Regions from separate parts of the Zhenhengia sp. genome, predicted to be linked through region 2. Evidence: riboswitches for the same ligand, from Rfam matches in the RefSeq annotation. Region 2 holds a riboswitch; each other region holds the start of a gene.
What was found. Region 2 has a riboswitch for cobalamin ahead of ACLTBU_RS12475 (sirohydrochlorin cobaltochelatase). Riboswitches for the same ligand answer to the same signal wherever they lie in the genome.

Region 1 (7,228 bases), on a different contig from region 2:
ATGAGGCAATGGCTCTTACTATTGTAACGCATAATGCTAATGCAACAGCTCATGAGATTTATGAAAGATGTCAAGCCATTATTCTAGCACATGAACAGCTTCAAGAGGTAAGTACGCCAGGGCCAGACCCAGATCCAGATGATAAGGAAATGATTACGGTTACCTTTGAGCTGATAGGTGACTCCGTTCATGAAACAGCAGATAAACATGTAGACTTTGAGACATGGATACCAGAAAGGTCAATTACTGTACCAGAAGGTTCTGTTGTATTTGATGTTTTCCATAAAGCGCTAAGTGAGGCAGGATTAAGCTATGATGAATCACAGCCGGGGTATATTGGAGGGATTCAGTCACCAAGAGGCGAATGGCTAAGAGAATTTAGTAATGGTATTCATTCAGGATGGATGTATACAGTTAATGGAGCCCATCCACTTTATGGTTTAAGGCAGTATCCAGTTTATGAGGGAGATCATATTGTGTGGCATTATACAGATGATTATATGAAGGAAGAAGACTCAGAACATTGGGGAAGTAATACAGATGGCGGAAATGTAGTAGGGCAATCTGCAACAGTTACGCTAAGACCTGTAAAAGTCCAAGGAGGTACAGCTTACTTTACCTTTGAATTTAATCAGAAAACACAGTTTATCAATCAACTTCAAAGTAACGATAAAGAAGATAGCCTAGCACAAATTAAAGTGGAGTTACCAGATGAAGCAGTAGGTATAAGTCTAAAATTACCAAGTGAAGTTGTAGAAGCTTTAGGTCAAACACAGCATACTACGTTGCAGATTGTAACAGAGTGGGCAACCTTTACATTAGATGAAAAGGCACTTAAGCAAATGGTTAAAGAGGCAGATGAAAAGGCAATTGATTTTACGCTTAAACAATTGCATCAAAAGGATCTAAGCCAAGAAATTAAAGAACAAATAGGTGAGGGTACTATCTTGGTCTTTAACTTACAAACAGCTCAAAAAGATAGTTTAAGTTTAGGAGAAGAGAAGATAGAAGTTGCTGTGCCTTATAAGCTTAAGGATACGCAAGAACCTGAGTACTTGAAAGTATACTGGGTTACAGAAGATGAGCAGTTACAGCTTATAGAAGGTAGCCTTTATGATGAAGATACCAAGACAGTTCTATTTAGGACCAGTAAATGTGGCGAATTTATAGTCCTTTATAAAGAACCTAAGGAAGAAGGAGCACCAGTTTATCTCTTTACAGATATTGAGACAAGTTGGGCCAAAGAGTATATCGAATATCTTATGGCAAAAGGTCTGATTAAAGGAAAGACAGAAACGACTTTTGCACCAAATGATTGGATAACACGCGCTGAGTTTGTACAGATTTTAGCTCATATGAGTCAAGTTGATTTAAGCTTATATACAGAAAGCACTTTTCAAGATGTTCAAGATATAGATTGGTTTATGCCTGCTGTAGCATGGGCGAAGGTAATGGGGATTGTACAAGGAAGCGGTACTTGCTTCAACCCACAAGAGACCATTACACGTCAGGATATGGCAGTGATGCTCTATCGCTATATGAGCCAGGTACAACATTATACTTGGGACAACGCTACAAAGAGAGAGCTTTTTGCAGATGATAAGGTCATTAAAGCTTATGCAAGAGAAGCTGTTTATGCTATGAAAGCAGCTAATATTATAGATGGTAGAGAGCATGGCAACTTCGCGCCATTAGCTCAGGCAACACGTGCGGAGGTAGCAAAAATGATAGCACTTTTATTACAGAGTTTAGAAGAATAACAGCATTAAAAAAATTAAGGCTTATAAAACTTTAGAGAAAAAACTTAAAACGAGTAGCCTTGGTAAAAAGGCTACTCGTTTTAAGCATAAGAAAAGTATAAATATTGACATTAAATTAAAATAATTGTAATATGGAGAAATGTTATAGGTGCTATTTTACATAGCTTAATAGGGAAACAGTTGAGAGTACTGTACGGTCCCGCCGCTGTAAGGGGGAGAGCTTATCAGAAAGGCCACTTTTGAAAGAAGGGAAGGCGATAAGTTTGATGAACCTAAGTCAGAAGACCTGCCTATAATGAAACACCATTAACTCTACGATGGATGGAGGGTGTAATGAAAGCGCATTAAGTCTAAAAAGATTTAATGGGCTTGATTTGCACGCGTCTCCTAGAAATAGGAGATTTTTTTATGACTAAAAAACTATAGGAGTGAAGAAAATGAAGAAGTTAAGCTTAGTTTTAGCAGGGATTTTAATGTGTGCAAGTCTAGTAGGGTGTAGTCAGCCCAAAGGAAGTGTCGATGTAGAAACTCAAATTGAACAAGTACAAGAGCATGAGAACATTCAAGAGAGCAAATCTGTACAAGAAGAGCATGAAAAGGGTTATGAAAAACTTATTTTAGCTGAAACAGATACAACCGTAACTTTTGTAGATGGAGAAGGTAATGAGAAAACCCTTACTAAAAAACCAGAAAGAACGGTTGTGCTGTTAAATTCCATATTAGATTTATGGTATTTAGTAGGTGGTGAATCTGTTGCACGTGTAAGTGGTGAGTCTAATGTACCACCAGAAGCTATGAATATTACAGACTTAGGGTCTTTTAATAAAGTAAGTATTGAAGCCTTACTTGCATTAGAGCCAGATTTAGTCTTAATGCATACAACGAATAGTCAAACACAATTTGCAGATATACTTGATCAAAATGGTATTGAATGGGTAGTGATTGATGCCTCAACAAAAGCCTATAGTGCTTTCCAAAATAATGCTTATATTTTCAGTAAGATACTAGGAACAGAAGATTTATTTGAAGAGAAAGTCATGCCTGTAGTAGAAAAATGTGAAGGGATTATAGAAAGAGCCAAGGAAAATAAAGAGCATCCTTCAGTAGCAGTACTTTATTCGACAAGCAAAGAAATTAAAGTAGATACAGATGATTCCTCTATAGGTGAAATGACAAGCTTATTAGGTGTAGAGAATATTGTAAAACCTGAAGATATAGTAGTTGAAGGTGAAACAAGAGTAGCTTTTAGCTTTGAGAAATTGATTGAAGCGGACCCGGATTATATTCTTATTAGTACGATGGGAGATGTAGAAGGGGTGAAAGCAAAAATCGCAAAAGATTTAGAGAGCAATCCAGCTTGGAATGCTTTAACAGCCGTACAAAATGATGAAGTACATTACTTACCAAAAGATTTATTTGTATACAAACCAAATGCGCGCTATGATGAAGCTTTTGCTTATTTGGAAGAGATTTTTTTGAGAAAGAAGCCAAATAATGAAAACGGATTTTAGAGATACACCTAGATACAAGGGAATGGTCCTAATAGGACTTATACTATTTGTCATTGTAAGTTTATTTATAAGTATTGGATTGGGTGCTTATAAAGTAGGGCCTATGGATATTATAAAGGCTATTTTTGTAGAGAAAAGTGGTATGAACCATAATATTATTTATAACATACGCTTACCAAGAACTTTTGTAGCTGGGTTAGTAGGGGTATGCCTAGCATTAGCAGGCGCTATTTTGCAAGGGATCATGAGAAATTCACTGGCTTCTCCAAGTACTATTGGGATTACATCAGGAGCAGGACTTATGTCTGTTATTTGCTTAGTTTTATTCCCACAATATGAGTATTTAGTGACGCCAGCAGCCTTTGTTGGAGCGGTACTCACAACGGTACTTATCTTTATACTCTCTTGGAAGGATGGGATTAATCCGCTTCGTATGGTGCTGGCAGGGCTAGCCGTTTCTTCTTTATTAAATGCTTTAGTAGATCTTATTTTGATTTTTTTTCCTGATAGGGTGCACAACACCTTAGGTTTTTCTATCGGGAGCTTATCGGTTAAGGCTTGGAATGACTTTAATAGGATTTGGCCCTATGCCTTAATTGGTTTTATAGTGGCTATGATACTCTCTAAAAAGCTTAATATCTTACTATTAGGTGATGAGATAGCAGGAAGTTTAGGTGTAAATGTGGAGAGGCTACGCGTTATTCTTATTTTATTAACTTCTCTTTTGGCTGCCAGTGCAGTAAGTGTAGTGGGGCTCATTAGTTTTGTGGGCTTAATTGTACCACATATTTCTAGAATTTTGATTGGGTCTGATTATAAATATTTATTACCAGCAAGTGCCTTAACAGGAGCGGGGGTACTTATGCTTTGTGACACTATAGGAAGAGTAGTTGCTGAGCCTATGGAAATTCCAGTTGGAATTATTATGGCAATAGTTGGTGTACCATTTTTCTTATACTTATTAAGAGGAGGGATTAAGAGTGCTAGAAAGTAGAAAGCTTACTTTAGGTTATGAACAGCATATGGTAATCAAAGATCTCTCTTTTTGTATTAAGCCACACACCATTACTACTATTATTGGGCCTAATGGATGTGGTAAATCCACTTTGCTTAAGGCTTTGAGCAAGAATAAGAAAATTGCTTCAGGGGATATTTTTATAGATAACCAATCTATTCATAGCTACTCCCATAAGACACTTGCAAAAAAGTTAGCGATTCTGCCTCAGTCACCTCTTGTGCCAGATGATTTTCTCGTACGAGACCTTGTAAGTTATGGAAGAAATCCTTACCTGGATTGGATGGGGAGATTAAAGGAAGAGGATTGGCGTATTATAGATTGGGCGATTAATGAGACGGGTATTACCCATCTTCAAAATCGTAAGATGTCCACTATGTCTGGAGGAGAAAGGCAAAGTGCATGGATTGCCATGGCATTAGCACAGCAAACTGAAATCCTGCTTCTAGATGAACCAACTACTTACCTTGATATTGCACATCAACATGAAGTACTTGAGCTTATTAAGAGAATTAATGATGAAATGGGCATTACTGTGGTTATGGTTCTACATGATATTAATCAAGCCAGTCGTTATTCAGATAGGATTATAGCTATGAAAGAAGGCTGTAAAGTTATAGAAGGAAGTCCAAAAGAAGTTATAACGAAAGAGATTTTAAAAGAGGTATTTGGGATAGATGCTAATATCTATGAAGAAGTATCCTATGGCTATCCTTATTTTATTGTGAAGTAGGATGTATCGTATAAATAAACCAGCCCCCCTTATTCATTTTGTCGAATAAGGGGGGCTGGTTTATAGGTATAATTTATTGTAGACCATGTTTTATTTAAATAAGGTATTGAATTTGATCTTTTCAGATACTACAGCCTGCGCTATTAAGGTATACGCTTGATAATGTTTGGATTATTAAACATTTATCCTAAAATCGCATAATCAATGAATTCAATACTTGGCTCTTTAGCTTCATGTTGCTCAAAGATGACGATTTCATTTTCTCCTTCTTTAAGGAGTCCACTTGGTACAAAGAGTGTTTCTTGTGGACCTACGTTCCAGTAACGACCAATATTGAAGCCGTTAATGAGAACAAATCCTTTTGTAAGGTTTTCAAATTTAAGGAATGTATCATGTGCTTCATCTACTGTAAAAGTAGCTTGGTAGAAGCAAGGTTTATTTGTTTTTTCTATAGTATCTTTAAACTCAAGTTTTGAAAGGTCTTTCATATCTAAATTGTAGACATCATAGCCAAAGTGGTAACAGCCTGCAATGGTTAAGCCGCCTACAAGACCTTTATAGTCTTTAAGTTGAGGACCATAGTTAATACGCCCCATATTTTCCACTAAAATATCTAAAGTGATACCTTCACTTGGAATGTTACGAGATAACTCTTGTTTTTCGCCACGTTTATAGACAGCTACTTCTTCATCATTAATGAAAATTTGAGCACGGTCATGGATTTGTGTTAAGTGAATACCTACATCACCACGAGGGCCCTCTACATGTGTACGATAAAGGATATAACCAAAGTCTTGATCATAGTATTCCATGTTTTCTGCCATAGCAGATTCTTTTTTAGTAGTAAGATTATTTAAATTGTCGAAAAGAAGTGCTTGTTTGGTAAAGTTTACTTTGCCGTATGCTTTTTTTGTTGTATTAGCAGGAATTTCATATGGAATAGGACCAAAGTGTTTTTCCATACACTCGCGTATAGCTAAGTAAGTTTCTGTAATATCACCAGCTTCTGTTAAAAGAGCACAGTAGTCATAACTTGTTGCAGTAGCTCCATAGCCTTGTGCATTAGCATCATTGTAGAAGTTGGCACCGTTATAGAAACCAAAGTTGGTACCACCGTGGAACATGTAGAAGTTAACATGTGCATTATGAGCAAGCATATCTTCAAAGACTTGTACGACTTCATGGCTCGGTCTTGTATGGTGAGGGACTTCCCAGTGATCGAACCAGCCATCCCAAAATTCCATACACATAACAGGAAGATCTGGTTGACGTTTTCTAAGTTGTGAGAAGTTCCAATCTGCAGCAGAACCAAAGTTAACTGTTTTGTACACGTCAGGAAGTGTACCACCTGTAAGCATATGGTCAGGACCACCATCAGAAGTAAAGAGCGTAACATCGACGCCACGGCGAATAAGACCTTCTTTAATATGATTTAAATATTTTTTGTCATCTCCATAGCTACCATACTCGTTTTCTACCTGAACGCCAATGATTGGTCCACCATTTGTACTAAGGTATGGTACAATTCGTGGGATGAATGCATCAAACCAGTCATCTACGTGTTTAAGGTATGGTTCATAGTAGCATCTAAGGACCATATTTTTATCTTTGAGAAGCCAAGCTGGAAGTCCACCGAAATCCCATTCAGAACAGATATATGGACCTGGTCTTAAAATAACAGCGAGGTCAAGCTCAGCTGCTGTTTGAAGGAAACATTCAATATCGAAGTGTCCATCAAATACAAATTTGCCTTTTTCAGGCTCATGAAGGTTCCAAGGTACATAAGTTTCAACCGTATTAAAGCCACAAGCTTTAAGTTTCATAAGACGGTCTTTATAGTCTGATTTTAAAAGTCTGAAGTAGTGAATTGCACCACTCATAATAGGTTGTTGATTGTCGGTTAGTGTAAGCATGATAAATCCTTTCACATATAAATGATGTATAATATAAAAATTTTAACCAATTATAGTATAATATATCATAAACTAATGTGTAAAACTAAATATAAATTTTTTGTAATTTTAAGTAGCTTAATTTATAAAAAATTAACGAAATCTGAATATATTTTGTAGGTAAGGATAAAAAAATAGATAAAAAGAGACTTATCTAAAAAGGTTTATATTTTAATTTTAGAAGTAAGAAGATATTTAAAAAAGAATTTGGAAATAAGATTATTAAATTTTTGTTAATAATGTATTTTAAAATAAAT
Region 2 (7,228 bases):
CGGGTAAGCCTTCGATAGGAAAGCCATCCTTAGTCTTAAGGAGTTCCATAAGGTGTCCGATACGAGGTAGCCTTAAATGGATTTGGCGAAGTAGAGAAGGCTTGTTAAAAATTTCATCAGGAGAGCCACATCCTACTATCTCACCTTGATTAAGTAAATAAATATAATCACAGTACATAGGTACAAGATCCATATCATGGGTAGCGATAAGGATTGCAATCCCTAAATCTTGTTGAAGCTCACGAATAAGTTGCATGATTTCACTAACGCCTTGAGGGTCAAGCCCAGCTGTAGGTTCATCTAAAATGAGGACTTCAGGTTCCATAGCAATAATGCCTGCTAGGGCAACGCGCTTTTTCTGACCGTAGCTTAAGCTATGGGTGGGCTTTTGACGGAGCTCATAGGTACCTGTGCGTTTTAGAGCATTTTCTGTTCTAAGATGTGCCTCGCTTTCAGGAATACCTAGGTTGACTACCCCGAAGGAGACATCTTGGTACACACTGGCTGAGAAAAGTTGGGTGTCAGGATCTTGGAATACGATACCTACAGACTGTCTAAGCTGGTTAAGAGACTTAGAGGAGTAGGAAATAGGTAAATTTTTATGATAAACTTGACCCGAAGTAGGCTTTAAGATGCCGTTTAGATTAAGGAATAAGGTAGATTTGCCTGCGCCATTTCCACCAAGGATACCAGTTGTTTTTCCTTTTTGTATTTGTATAGATAGGTCCTTTAAAGCAGGGGTACCATCAGGATAGTTGAAGCAAAGTTGTTTAGTCTCCATAATAATGTTTGCTGACATAGTGCTACCTCCCAAGTAAGAAATTTTCAAATGCAATAAGTCCTAGGAGGATGGCTTCAAGTATAACAAAATAAAGATAGTTAATCTTTTTATAAGCATCTTCATTAAGGACTTTTAAAGAGCCTGTATACCCTCGGCATTCAAGAGCAGTATAGAGGTGATTATTTATCTTAAGCGTGCGGATAAGAATAGTGCTTAGAAGCATGCCAAGTGACTTAATACCCAATCGAAAGCTTTTATAACCAAGTCTTGAAGCCTGCGCAGTGTGCATTGTAAAAGCTGTATCAATAAGAACAAAGATAAAGCGATAAATTAGGCTCATCATTTCAATAAGAAAGGTTGGACATTTAACTTTTTCAAATACCCTTAGAATATCTGTCATAGGAGTAGATAAGCATAAAAAGTATAGGCAGCTTACACTTGCAAATACCTTAAAAAACAGTATGAACACTGTTTGTAAGCCAGAACTTGTAATGCCCACATAAAAGTTGCCTATAGGAAGTGATACTAAGTAAACAGAGGCATCACTGGAAAACTCAAATAATAAAGTAAGGATACTTAGTAGTAAAAAGGTAAGGGGGATCGTCATAAGTTTAAGGTATAAACTCATGACGATATGCCCCTTATAAATGGTAATCCAACTCATTAAGGCAATGACAAAGCAAAACATTATAATAGAGCTTGAACAAAGGCAGGTTATAAGGAGTAGAAAAGTGAGAAGAACTTTCTGAGTAGGATCAAGAGGCCTTAAGGTGGACATATAGGCATATTTATCAATATCTTTCATCGCTTAATCTTCTTTGGCTTTGCTGTGCCCTTTAAGATAACCAAATCCGTAAGCTAGGATACTTGCACCAAAGGCTGCCTGAAGGGCAAAGAGTAAGCTTTCAATTTCACCGCTAGCAGGTTCGATAAGTGGTTCGAACCAAGGTTCATAGTCTGTAGCGATTTGCGTGATAGCTGTTTCAGCCTCACCATCGGCTCCGCCAAACTCCGCGTTTTTTACAAGAAATAAAGGAGAAAAGCTAATAATTACAACAAGTACAATAAGTAAGATATTCATTTTTTTCTCAGACATCATTAATCCTCCTTTGAAAGTCTGCCTAAACTGATAAGACCTTCTTGGCTATATTTTTTTAGAGCATTAATTACAACAACAGTTAAAAGGCCTTCGCTGATAGCTAGTGGTATTTGAGTCATAGCAAAAATTCCGAGGAACTTAAGAAGTGATTCCATAAAGCCGCCAGTTTGGGCTGGAAAGGCGAGGGCGAGCTGAATAGATGTCATAACATATGTAAGAAGATCTCCTAACATAGCAGCTAAAAAGATAGCAAACCACTCAGGCATTTTAGTTTTACGAAGTAATTTATAGATAAAATAAGCTGCAAAAGGGCCTACGATTGCCATAGAAAATACATTAGCGCCTAATGTAGTAATACCACCATGGGCCAAAAGTAGCGCTTGAAACAATAAGACAATACCACCAATAACTACCATTACAGTAGGTCCAAACAGAATAGCACCGAGGCCTACACCTGTAGCGTGGGAACAGCTTCCTGTTACAGAAGGAACTTTTAGTGCTGACAGTACAAAGGCAAAGGCACCAGCCATAGCAAGCACGAGTTTAGTTTTAGAGTCTTCTTGAAGTGTTTTTTTCATAGAAATAATACCTGCTATGAAAAATGGTAGGCATAAAATTCCCCAGCCAATACTCCAGCCTACAGGAAGGAAACCTTCCATAATATGCATAGCCTGTGTATTCATAGTGACTAATCCTGCTACAAAGCAAAATACTCCAAAAATTGGTAACTTTCTTTTCATGATTACATCTCCCTTTTATGATAAATTTTAAAATGAATTGACGCAGTCTAAGGCATGATTTACAAAGAGTTTTTGAATTTCTTTATCTTCACCAAGGCCTTGTAACAAGATTTTAGACTGAATTCCATGTTGTGATAGGATAATCTTCCAAGAATCTTCTTCGTCTCCAGCCATATCGTTGATGGCATGGTCACCTGCCACAAGCATAAAAGGTGCGAGGTAAACCTGAGTTATACTGTCTTTTTGAAGTTTATAAAGTACTTCATCAAGTGTAGGATAGCCTTCCACAGTGCCTACATAAATAGGCGCGCCTAAATGATGGAACATATATTCCAGAGCGCAGTAGGCGGAAAAGGACTCATGGTAAGTACCATGCCCCATAAAGACTACACCTTCATGTTCTTTAAGTTTAGGCAAGCTGTTTAAAGTAGCAGAAACAGCGGCTTTGTAATCATCAATAGTCGTTAAAAGAGGTCTACCAAAATGGAGTTTTTTAAACTTCGCCTTAAAAGGTTCAATCTGCCTTTTAAGTTTGTCATACTCTTCTCCACAAATAATATGTAGAGATTGAATCAGCACCTCATCATAACCAGCTTCATAGATTTTCTGTAGGGCCTGGGAAGCATTATCAATATATAAACCGTCCCTAGAAGCAAGCTTGCGAATAATCATTTGTGAGGTGTAGGCCCTAAAGAAATCATAATCTTTAAAGGTTTTATGGAGTAGATTTTCGCAAGGTTCGATTGTTTTTTTTCGTGTGTCTTCATAGCTCGTGCCGAAGCTCACAACAAGTAAAGCTTTTTTTGACATAATCAGTCTCCTTCTTTGTTGAGTTTTAAATCGCAAGAAGGAAGGCAATAAAAAAAGCTCCCCCGAAGGAGAGCTTATGTATATTTGTGCATAACAAAAAAAGCACAAAATACATATTACCTCCTTTCCCACCGAAAGGGTAATTCTCATTTTAGGTAGGTCTCCTGGCTGACGTATCATCCCTCTTATTCACCTTCCCATACAAAAAGTACAGTGGTTAAGGTAAGCCTTACGAATAAGAAGTCCTCGTCTACAGTAGCGGGGGCTGCAGTGTATCACACGTTTCCCTATTAAGCTAAAGTAGCGCCTAAAATGTCTTTGCTTAAATATATGATGTTATTCGATTGAATATGTCCAGTATAGCGAAAAAAATGTTGAAAAACTAGTCCTAATTATTCGAGAATCATTTTATCCTTAATTTTAATGTCCCAAGTTCCAACGCTTCCAGAAGTCATAAGAGAACCAAGTCTAAAATCATCATTTAATTTATCCCCTTTTTCTACATCATCGTAGAATTGTTTATCAACAGGGATAGCAATCTCCACTTTATTCATAGAATCTTTAATATGGTCATTAATATCAAGGCTTAAGTGAGACTGTTTTACTTCAATAACAACAACGTAGCGAGGACCATTGTCAGTATTATAAAGTCTAGAGATTTCACGGTCAGAAAGGGATTTGCCACAGCCAACTAAAGTAAAGAGAGAAAAGAGGCTGATAGAGGCAATAAGAAAAGCTTTTTTCATATGAGTAGCTCCTATCTTAATTAGTTTAGATAATCCTATTATAGCATATTGACTAGGTGACTATAAAACTCTATAATGAATCAAATATTAAAAATATTTTAGCATACAAATAAAAGGAGTACATGTTCGTGACGTATCATATAACAGAAATGAAAGAGACAGATTGGTTAGGTGTAGCAGATATTTATAAGCAAGGTATTGATACAAAAATCTCTACTTTCCAAACAGAAGTCCCTACTTATAAAGTGTGGGATGAAGGACATATTCAAAGCTGCAGATTTGTAGCCAAGGAAGAAGATAAAGTAGTGGGATTTGTAGCTATAAGCCAATCCTTTGAGCGCTATGTCTATAGAGGAGTAGTAGAACTTAGTATTTATATTCATAAGGACTACAAAGGTAAGGGCATAGCTTCTGCTTTACTTGAAAAACTTATTATGGAATCCGAGAAAGAAGGATTTTGGACACTTGAATCTCTGATTATTAGAGAAAATGAAGCAAGTATAGCCTTACATAAGAAATGCGGCTTTAGAGAAGTAGGTTACAGAGAAAGATTCGGACAGATGGATAACGGCAAATGGCATGATGTAGTGATTATGGAAAGAAGAATTGCAAATTAAAGAATAGATTTAGGGAGAGGGAAAAATGGAGAAGAAGGTACAGGGTACAATTTACTATGTAGATAGTCACAAGGGAAGTGACAACAATCAGGGTACAAGTGTAGATAGGCCGTGGCAGACATTAGAACCTATCAATGCACAATCCTTTAAGCCGGGAGATAAAATTTTATTTGAAGCACATGGCACATGGTGCGGTGGACTGAAGGTGCGAGGTAGTGGACAAGTAGGGGCACCTATTGTAATAGATAACTATACTTATGAAGGGGGTAAATTACAGGTAGGTGTGCCGCAGGTAAGACCACTGATAAAAGGAGCGGGTAAGGTCCTTTATACTCTATGGCTTCATAATGTAAGCTTTTGGGAAGTGAATCATTTAGAAATCACTAACAAGGGAGAAGAGCCTTTAGCGGGGCGAACTGGCGTTATGGTAAGCGGAGATGATGATTTTGATCAAGCAGACGGAAATGCTTTGGAGCACCTTTATCTTAATCATCTCTATGTACATGATGTAAATGGTGATGCAACGACTAAAGATGGACATAACGGAGGTATCTACTATAATATTTTTGCTACAGATCAGGATAGGCCTATTAAGTTTAAAGACGTACGCGTTCAAAATTGCTATGTTAAAGATGTAGCCAGAACAGGAATATCTGTAGGCTCTACAAGGTGCCTAGGACTAAGTAGTAATTTAAGTCATCACACACCAGAAGAATTGAAGCAATATATGCATGAAGAAGTACTCATTAGAAATAACTATGTAGAGCGTTCAGGTGGGGATGCTATTGTTCCTCAATATTGTTATGAACCACTTATTGAGCACAATGTATCTCAAGAAGCAAGTATTGGAACACAGTCAGATCCTAATCTTATGTATAATGCAGCTATATGGCCATGGCAGTGCTATAGAGCTTTATTCCAGTATAATGAAGCTTTTGGAACCTATCTTAATGGAGATGGACAGGCTTATGACTGTGACTTCTCATGGGGAACCACTTATCAGTACAATTATAGCCATGACAATGAAGGTGGCTTTATGCTTGTATGCCAAGACAATACCATTGATTCAGTGGTGAGGTATAATATTAGCCAAAATGATAGACGCTGTTTATTTATGACTTCCAATAAAGAACCTGCCTATATTTATAACAATACATTTTACATAGGAGAACACTTAGATACAAAGATTTTCTCCAATGACCATGGACCTATGGTATGTTGGAATAATATTTTTTATAAAGAAGGAAAAGCGCAGTTATTAGATTGGCATGAAGAAGATGTAACCTATGATACCAACTTGTATTATGGCTTTAGCAATATACCAGAAGATGCTCATTCAATAGTAGAGGATCCATTATTTATATCAGCAGGGGTAGGCCAGACAGGTAATCTAGCAGAAGGACCTACACTTGATACCTTACAAGGATATAGTTTACAAGCTGATTCACCTACTCTTTATAAAGGCAAGGCAATCAAGCAGCATATGCTACCAGCTACAAGTAGATTCATAGAGGAAGATTTTTATAATCAGCCTATAAAAGATAGACCTACATTGGGAGCTATTGAATATGGACTTTCTACTTACACGCCTGAAACGGCTAAAGCCTACACAGATTACCAAAAACAATTAAAGCATTATAAGACAATTATTAGAAGTGGTGTTTTATCAGAAGACGCTATCGGGCAGTATTATGAAGCACACAAAGACCAGTTTTATAAGAAAGTGCCTATTTATAGGGTGGAATTTATAGAAGAAGGCGTTATTATAGAGATTAACGAAGAAAATAGAAGAAGGTATATGAAAGACTATCCAAAACTTATGGAAGAATTAGCACAAAGAAGTGAGGGGGAAGTCTTTAGCCTTACCCATCTAGACCAGTCAGTATGCCAAATGAAATGTATAAAGAAAATCGATAAAGGCTATAGGTCTTTAAAAGAAGTGAAAACACATATAGAATTACAACTTGCCAAAGCATATAGCAACTAAGATTTTGGTAAATATTTCTATAATTAGACGTTTGAATGAGAGGATGAATTATTTTTTAAAAAATATAAGAGGCTGTGGAATAATGAAGAATTTATTATTTCACAGCCTCTTATATTAGATTTTAGTAGTTTATAGGTTATGAAGCTTCTGATTACGGTAGTCAATAGGAGATAGGGTTGTAAACCTTTTAAAGACAGTAGAAAAGTACTGACTAGAGGAAAAACCTAATTGATAGCTAATTTGGGTGATACTAAGACTTTCTTCTTTAAGAAGTCGTTTGGCACATTTTATTTTTTGTCTCAAAATATACTCGCGAGGGGGAAGTCCTGTGTAGAGTCTAAAATTCGTTTTAAAGCGGCCTTCAGAGAGGTGAGTCATATGAGCTAGGTGCGTTAGAGGGAGTTCGTCGTAAATATGAGCCTTGATATAGGTCAGAACCTCTTCCATA
Region 3 (7,228 bases), on a different contig from region 2:
TAAGTCTTTTGCTTTTCTACGTCACCATTTGTAAAGGTTGCAGTCAGTGTAACCTGTGTCGTATAACTTGGCTGCACCACTTTTCCATCAGGCGTAATAATTTCTTCATGGTTACTCTCCCAACTAATCGTAGTGCCCTGTACCCCTTGTGTAGGCAAATCTATATCCACCTTCGTTACATGGGGAACCTCTAATCCACGTAGTGTTTCTAAGATAGAGCGTACAGACTTAGCTTGTGGTGTAACAATACGTCTCCAAGAAACTTCTCCTTCCCTTAAATCACTTAGGGCAATAAGGACTTGCTGCGTATCATATTCTTTACACTTTACACCACTCCTTCTCGAAATACGGTAGCCACCGCTACCATCTTCATTTCTATATTGCTTAAGTTTATTTAAAAGTTCATATTCTTCTATTTTTTCAGGTTGACCTAAGGCAATCCACATAGGAATTGAATAATAAATATTAGGTAACCCTATATTGGCTCCTGAATTAATAAATTTTAATCCTTGATAGATTGCTTCTTGACAAATCTCACCTAGGGTAGTGCCATCTTCTTTAAGAATGATCTCATCTTCCATATGACTTGAAAGCAAACCTACAATCAGTTGTGTAGCCGATCTGTTATTCTCTGGATAAGAAAATCTTCCTGGCATCATAGTATTAAAAACATCTCCAGTAAAATCGCCTGATACCCCCTGCATAGATAATACTTTTTTAAGTGCTCCTACATAACCATAGTCTTTACCTTCCTCATAATTAGGCCACTCCACTTCTACATCTGTGCCATAATACGCTTCTAGTGCTAAAATGGCTCGTGCTTGCGCAACGCCATCCTTTTCAAGCCTAACTGTCTCCTGAGGATCTTTAAAATAACCTGTTTCTGTCTGCGTACTTAATAAATCTTCTACTAAGCTACTCGCATCCTCTCCTAAAGCAATAGCATCCAATATAGCCTCTGCTCTGCCGACAATATCTGCTTGAGGTTCGCTTCCTTGTAACCTTGTTGCACTATGTTTATAGGAGCTTTCTCCTATTCCATTCCTATCAAATTGAGTAGGATCGATATGCGCTGCTTTAAAAGCATAGGGATAAAGTGATAAATCTAAAAGTGCTCTTCCATCTTCTCCCTCTGTATTTAAATGACTTACATACCCTTCTATTCCCTCTATTAATTCATCAATTGTATAAGCACCATCTGTTGTAATTTGAATACGTTCGTTTAACCCATAAGCCCCATCTGTAGTAGTAGCTAGGCCACCAGATGTTGTCGTCATCGTTTCATTAAAAAGCTGCATAGCCTTTTCAGCCTTTTCATCTACTACTATTTGTGCATATGGCCTTATAGGTATAGTCAAAAGCAATATTGGAACTAATAATCTGGCTATTTTCTTTTTTAAAGTATTCATTTTCCCCTCTCTTTCTCCCTTTAAACCTATACTACAAATTTTTATTATTACTTAAATAGATATACAGCTACATACATTAATGGGAGCTGTATATCTATTTAAAAGCTACATTTTACCAATATTCTTCTGTATATTCGTAAATTAAATCAATAATATCTCCTTCATTTAATATTAGATTACTTGCATATAACTCCGTCTTCGTTCCATTCACATATAATCCCCATGAGTAACCCTTCCAATAAGATTGCCCTTTAACAGAGGAGTAATACGCATCTACTACTTCTGTTCCTGTCCCAATAAATTCATTTATATAAGCACCATTAACTTTACTTGCTATATCCCAACCTATTTTAATCCCTTCTTCAAGAGGTATCCCCTGATCCAATAAATATTGGTAAAGTGCATCCATAACTGTTGGAATATCTTGATATTGATGAACTGCTCCATCCGCTACTGGAAATAAAGTTTTAAAGTGCTCTTTATCGAGTACTACTGGCTCTACAACAGGATATGTTGGTAGATCTGTTTCATTAGCAATTCTTACAGTCGCCCTAATTTGAGTCATTGCTTGTTCTGCTACCCTCAAGTCACTTGGCATTGGCCTTGCTCTAACACTTATACTAAGCATCATAACTGCCATAAGCATTGTTAGAAATCTACTTATTGATTTTTTAATACTTTTTTTCATCTCGCTATCTCCCTTTCTTAAAACAAATTAATAAATAATGTCTACCTATGACTTTTTTAAACTCCTTTCTTAAGATTGATAAACATCATTTTTATATTTCAAACATTTACCCAAACAAAAAAGCGCCTATTTTCCCCATGAAAATAGACGCACTTACTCCTCTACTTACACCATTGTCTAAACCGGGAAACAATTTGGTAAAACGATTTTAGTGTGTATCTGACTTATCCGCTTGCTACGGCATCACAGTGACCCGATCGCGGGGACTCTCACCCCATTCCACGCTTACGCTTTTAAAATCGTTTTAATACTTATTCATTTTTCTAGATATACATTGCCTATATCTCTTCCTAAATCACAAGTATATACCCAATCGATTACATCTCCTTCCTTAACCTGGTATCTGGAACACCCATAATTAGGAAACCATCCATTAACCTTATACATCCAGCCTGAGAGCTCCCCCACGTCAAACTCATAAAGATTATGAATGCCTTCTATATAAGCACTGTTATACATAGGGGTAAACTCAAACTCCATATGAATCTTAGCATTTGTAACTTCTCTTAAGAGTACATCAAATACACTTTCTCCCTCATAAGCTGTAACTTCTTGTAGATGAAAGATAATACCATCTTCCGGTACTAATTGCCATTTAGCAGTTTCTAATAAATCTATATTATTTAATATGGTTTCACAGGTAATAGAAAGCTTTACTTTAAAAGATTTTTCCTTATTGATAGTGATAGCTTCTGGTTCAACGGGCTTAGGTTTATTTTCTGGTACAGGATCTGTCAAATACTTGTCTCGTTCTACTTCTTCTACCTGTTCTGTTTCAGATTGACTGCTATATTCTACTTGCCCCGGCGTATAAACCTTCTGATGAGATACCTTGCTTCCTAGAAACCATGTTATGATGAGGCACATTAAAACAGCTAACAAAACTTTAATTTTTTGTTTCATCTCTACTTATACACCTTTATATCTGTCATATCATATAAGGAAGTTTGACCTTTTAATAATCGCTCATAGGCTACTAATGCATAGTAAGCCTGCTCTGTAGCCATTTGATCTATTTTTCCATCACGTAAATGCCTAAATCCGCCTCCACTCACATAATACTCCATTAAAGCATCTATAGGACTCTTACCATTTTTTATAAACCGTGCATCTTTTTGAGGATCAAGACCTAGTGAGCAAAGTGCTACAATGACTTGAGCTGTACTTTCTGATGTCTCTATACCTTCTCCTAAAACAAGCCCATACTCACTTATAAAGCCACCACTTTTACTTTGCTTCTGAGATAAAAGCTTAAGCGCTTTATCTACTGCTTTTGTTACATATTCATAATTTTTCTGATTATAATAAGGTGCTAAGGCTTGGAGTGTCATAGCTGTCATATCCATATCCGCCTTTGCTCCATTTTTACTTAAACTAAACCCTCCATCTTTTGTTCTATAATCTTTTAAGATCTTTTCTATAATACTATTACGAGAAATCGTTGCATCTTTAGGCCTTGTAGACTGCTTTAAATCTATGGTTATAAGACCAAATACCAATTCATTTAAACCTTGTCTATCTCCTAAACCTTGATGTGCCTTAGGTAGATCAGACATTTTCTTTTCTTTATTCCAAGAGTATTCTATTAAATCTATGCCTGCTACATGCATAGGGTCCTTTCCTATAGCTGTAAGTGCAATAGCAAGTCTCTGGGTTTCTGTCACTTTTAGTCCCCATTTTCTTGTTGCTTTTGCTTCTTCTTGCTTAATTTTTTCTACTACACATTTGTAATAATCTTCGTAGTATGTCTTAGGGACATCTACCCCTCTACGTGCAAGGCCTAAAACTGCCCACTCGCCTCCAATAGAGCCTACTGTTGGCTTTTTGACTTTATTCAATATATAGCTGGTTGTATGATCAAGTGCATCTTTAACTTCACTTTCAATACTTCTTAACTGCGTTTGAGTAGTAGAAGAAAGATTCTGCCCACTTGGTGTCACCACTGGTGTTGCATAAATAGGTAAACATACATTTAAAGTAAGTATGACCACAATAACCCATGCAATGATTTTGTTATCCCCTCTCATTCATTAACCCTTCTTTCATATCATGCGCATAAAAAAACTCCTATCTATGGACAGGAGTATAGCGCGCGCTTTTCTTATATTCCTCCCTGTCCCAGAGGCATAAGTTTAAAATTACTTGGCAGGTCTCCTGACTTTATGATTTAGCCTCAGCTTTCCCTTCTCAAAGACCTAAGTCTTCAATGGTTATGAAAGCCTTGTAATCACATACAGTAATGGAAGTTGTGCTGGATTCTCACCAGCTTCCCTATTATCAGCTAACAGGACATTACCTATAGCTGACCAAATAACTTATATGATTGAATTCTATAACAGTATATTAAGTAGACAAGTTTATGATGTCTTAATTTGAAAAATTATTCTATTAATCCATATTTGATTTTGACACGTTCTATTTTCTCAATCATAGGCTTTGACAAAATAAGCAAGAAAAAAACTGTAGCGAATGCATGAATAAGGTCAAAAGGAAGCCCTGATAAACAATAGATTATAAGAAGTTCTAATGTAAACTGACCTGTTGCGGCAAGCATAGATTGTGTATTCATAAGAGGTCCATAAATAAGTAAGGTTGACAGTCCACCAAATACACATAGATAGAGATAAATCCAACCGTTCTTCTTAAGCAGTCCTTTTTTAAACAAAATCCCTGCTAAAAAACCAATAATACCAAAAGAAAACATTTGCCATGGCGTCCAAGGGCCCTGCCCAAATAAAAAGTTAGACACAAATCCCGACATAGCACCTACTAGAAAACCTGACTCTGCTCCAAGACATACGCCTGCAATAATCACAATAGCTACAACAGGCTTAAACTGAGGCAACATAAAAAATGCCCATCTGCCTGCCACTGCAATAGCAACTAAAACAGCAATAACCATAAGCTCTCTTGCCTTAGGCTTACGCCCCTCAAACACCATAAAAAAAGGGAGCATCGTATAAAAAATAATAAGCATGCTTATAAAGTAATACTTTCTGTCATCTAGCACTGTAAGTCCCCAAAAAATAGTCAGGGGAATAATCAGTAAAATAAAAAAAGCTTCAACCAGCGTTCTTTTAGATAAGCGTTTTACGCCTTGTTCTTTTCCCATAATGTGATAACATCCTTTATTGTTACGCCATTTTCAAATACAAACCTAGACATACGATTACTACTTGTGGTATAAAAGCTATTTCTGCTAAAAAAGATATTACTTGGCGCCTCGCTAATTAAATCGCCGTTAAAGAACATACCGCACCGATCTACATACTGGGCACAGAACTCAATGTCATGGGATACCATTAAAATAGTGACCCCTTTACTTGTAAGTTCTCTTAAAATCTGTGCGAGTTGCCTTTTAAAATAAGCATCCATCCCTTTAGTAGGCTCATCTAAAAGTAAAATCTGTGGTTCTAACAAAAGAATCTTGGCTAAAGCTAACCTTTGCTGCTCACCACCGCTTAAATCATAAGGATGTGCCTTTAAAAGATACGCCATATGGGTAAGCTTTGTTACCCTATCAATAGCATCTTTATCCTTTGCTATATCCCTAAGGTCTTCTAATACAGTCTTCTTGACAAAAAGTGCCTGTGGATTTTGAGGTAAAGTGACAATACGTTTTTTAGCTAGATTGATCTTACCATGATGAGGTTTTAGCATACCTCCTACTAAATTTAAAGTAGTGGTCTTACCTGTTCCATTGCCGCCTAGTAGACCATAAAACTCTCCTTCGTTTACAGAGAAGGAAAGATCACTAATAATATCTGGCCCTTCTTTTTCATACTTAAAGTAAACGTGTTTAAATTCTATAGCTTTCTTATCAGATGCAGGCTTATGACTTTTTTCAAGCCTTGGCACCCTGATTTCTTTATTTTTAAAATAGCGCTCTATACTCTGTCTTCCCTCTCTAATGGTAAGAGGATATTCATCTTGCACCATATGACTTACAATTTGCATAGACGATGGCATGGCATAAAACATAGGATGATTCATCTCTTTTAACAACCTACCAGCTTGCGTTGGCGTAGCATCTATCAGCAGCTTACCGCCATCTATAACAAATATACGATCACTCATAGGCAAGATTTCTTCTAATCTGTGCTCTGCTATTAAGATGGTAATACCTAAGTCTCTATTAATTTTCTTAATGGTATCTAAAAAGTTTATAGCCCCTACTGGGTCAAGTTGTGAAGTGGGTTCATCCAGAATAATCACTTCTGGCTGCATCGCCATAATAGAGGCTAAATTCAGAAGCTGCTTCTGCCCACCTGAAAGTTCTATCACCTTCTTATGAAACCAGTGCTGTATACCAAAGAAACTAGCCATCTCTCCCACTTTTAACCGAATTTCTGCCGCATCGTACCCCAAACTCTCCAGGCCAAAAGCTAATTCATGCCACACTTTATCCGTCACAATTTGATTATCTGGATTTTGAAGGACATAACCTATTTTAGAAGCCTGCTCTCTTAAATCTAGTCTATTTATATCCCGCTCCTCATACAGAATTTCCCCCTCTTTCTCCCCATGAGGTGCTAAAACAGGTTTAAGTTGCCGCATCAAGGTAGTCTTACCACTTCCAGAATCCCCACAAATGGTTATAAATTCCCCCTTTTCTATCGTTAGATTTATACGTTTTAAGGCATAATCTTCTCCAAATGGATATTTAAAACTAAAATCCTTTAGTTCGAATAAAGCCATCTCTCCCCTCCTTACTAAACACTTTGCTTGCTTATTCGCCACATGATTTCATCATAAATATTTAGGAAAATAGGCATATAGCATAACAAAAAATAACTGATAAAAACGAAGTTGCTCCAAACTGTAACAGGTGTAAACTGAATACGTGGAAAATAATTCACATAGATCAGTCCACTACAAGCACCCATAGCGACAAGCGCTATAAGGATAGCCAATAGACCTATTACCACTTTATCCTTCAAAGTCATCTTGTAAATTGAAAAAGCTGTACGACCTTTAAGCCCATATCCTCTTGCCTTCATACTATCTGCTGTTTCAATACTGCTTTCTAAAGACCAGGTCACCATAATGGATAGGATTTTAAGACCATTTC

Region 1: another riboswitch for cobalamin. It lies ahead of ACLTBU_RS09655 (ABC transporter substrate-binding protein); the one in region 2 lies ahead of ACLTBU_RS12475 (sirohydrochlorin cobaltochelatase).
Region 3: another riboswitch for cobalamin. It lies ahead of ACLTBU_RS09635 (prenyltransferase/squalene oxidase repeat-containing protein); the one in region 2 lies ahead of ACLTBU_RS12475 (sirohydrochlorin cobaltochelatase).

Annotation. Positions count from the first base shown of each region.
Region 1 covers NZ_JBKVCH010000007.1:130,997-138,224, forward strand. Annotated here, with positions in the region: gene ACLTBU_RS09650 (S-layer homology domain-containing protein) at 1-1,760, shown strand, start outside; cobalamin riboswitch at 1,890-2,069, shown strand; gene ACLTBU_RS09655 (ABC transporter substrate-binding protein) at 2,198-3,271, shown strand; gene ACLTBU_RS09660 (FecCD family ABC transporter permease) at 3,255-4,265, shown strand; gene ACLTBU_RS09665 (ABC transporter ATP-binding protein) at 4,252-5,019, shown strand; gene ACLTBU_RS09670 (glycoside hydrolase family 35 protein) at 5,202-6,932, opposite strand.
Region 2 covers NZ_JBKVCH010000011.1:81,170-88,397, forward strand. Annotated here, with positions in the region: gene ACLTBU_RS12455 (ATP-binding cassette domain-containing protein) at 1-799, opposite strand, end outside; gene cbiQ (cobalt ECF transporter T component CbiQ) at 804-1,586, opposite strand; gene ACLTBU_RS12465 (energy-coupling factor ABC transporter substrate-binding protein) at 1,590-1,877, opposite strand; gene ACLTBU_RS12470 (energy-coupling factor ABC transporter permease) at 1,880-2,620, opposite strand; gene ACLTBU_RS12475 (sirohydrochlorin cobaltochelatase) at 2,648-3,430, opposite strand; cobalamin riboswitch at 3,567-3,756, opposite strand; gene ACLTBU_RS12480 (hypothetical protein) at 3,823-4,176, opposite strand; gene ACLTBU_RS12485 (GNAT family N-acetyltransferase) at 4,305-4,793, shown strand; gene ACLTBU_RS12490 (hypothetical protein) at 4,819-6,780, shown strand; gene ACLTBU_RS12495 (helix-turn-helix domain-containing protein) at 6,910-7,228, opposite strand, start outside.
Region 3 covers NZ_JBKVCH010000007.1:121,451-128,678, reverse strand. Annotated here, with positions in the region: gene ACLTBU_RS09650 (S-layer homology domain-containing protein) at 1-1,409, opposite strand, end outside; gene ACLTBU_RS09645 (hypothetical protein) at 1,522-2,097, opposite strand; gene ACLTBU_RS09640 (DUF4430 domain-containing protein) at 2,413-3,060, opposite strand; gene ACLTBU_RS09635 (prenyltransferase/squalene oxidase repeat-containing protein) at 3,063-4,184, opposite strand; cobalamin riboswitch at 4,284-4,483, opposite strand; gene ACLTBU_RS09630 (ECF transporter S component) at 4,538-5,269, opposite strand; gene ACLTBU_RS09625 (ABC transporter ATP-binding protein) at 5,248-6,855, opposite strand; gene ACLTBU_RS09620 (energy-coupling factor transporter transmembrane component T) at 6,870-7,228, opposite strand, start outside.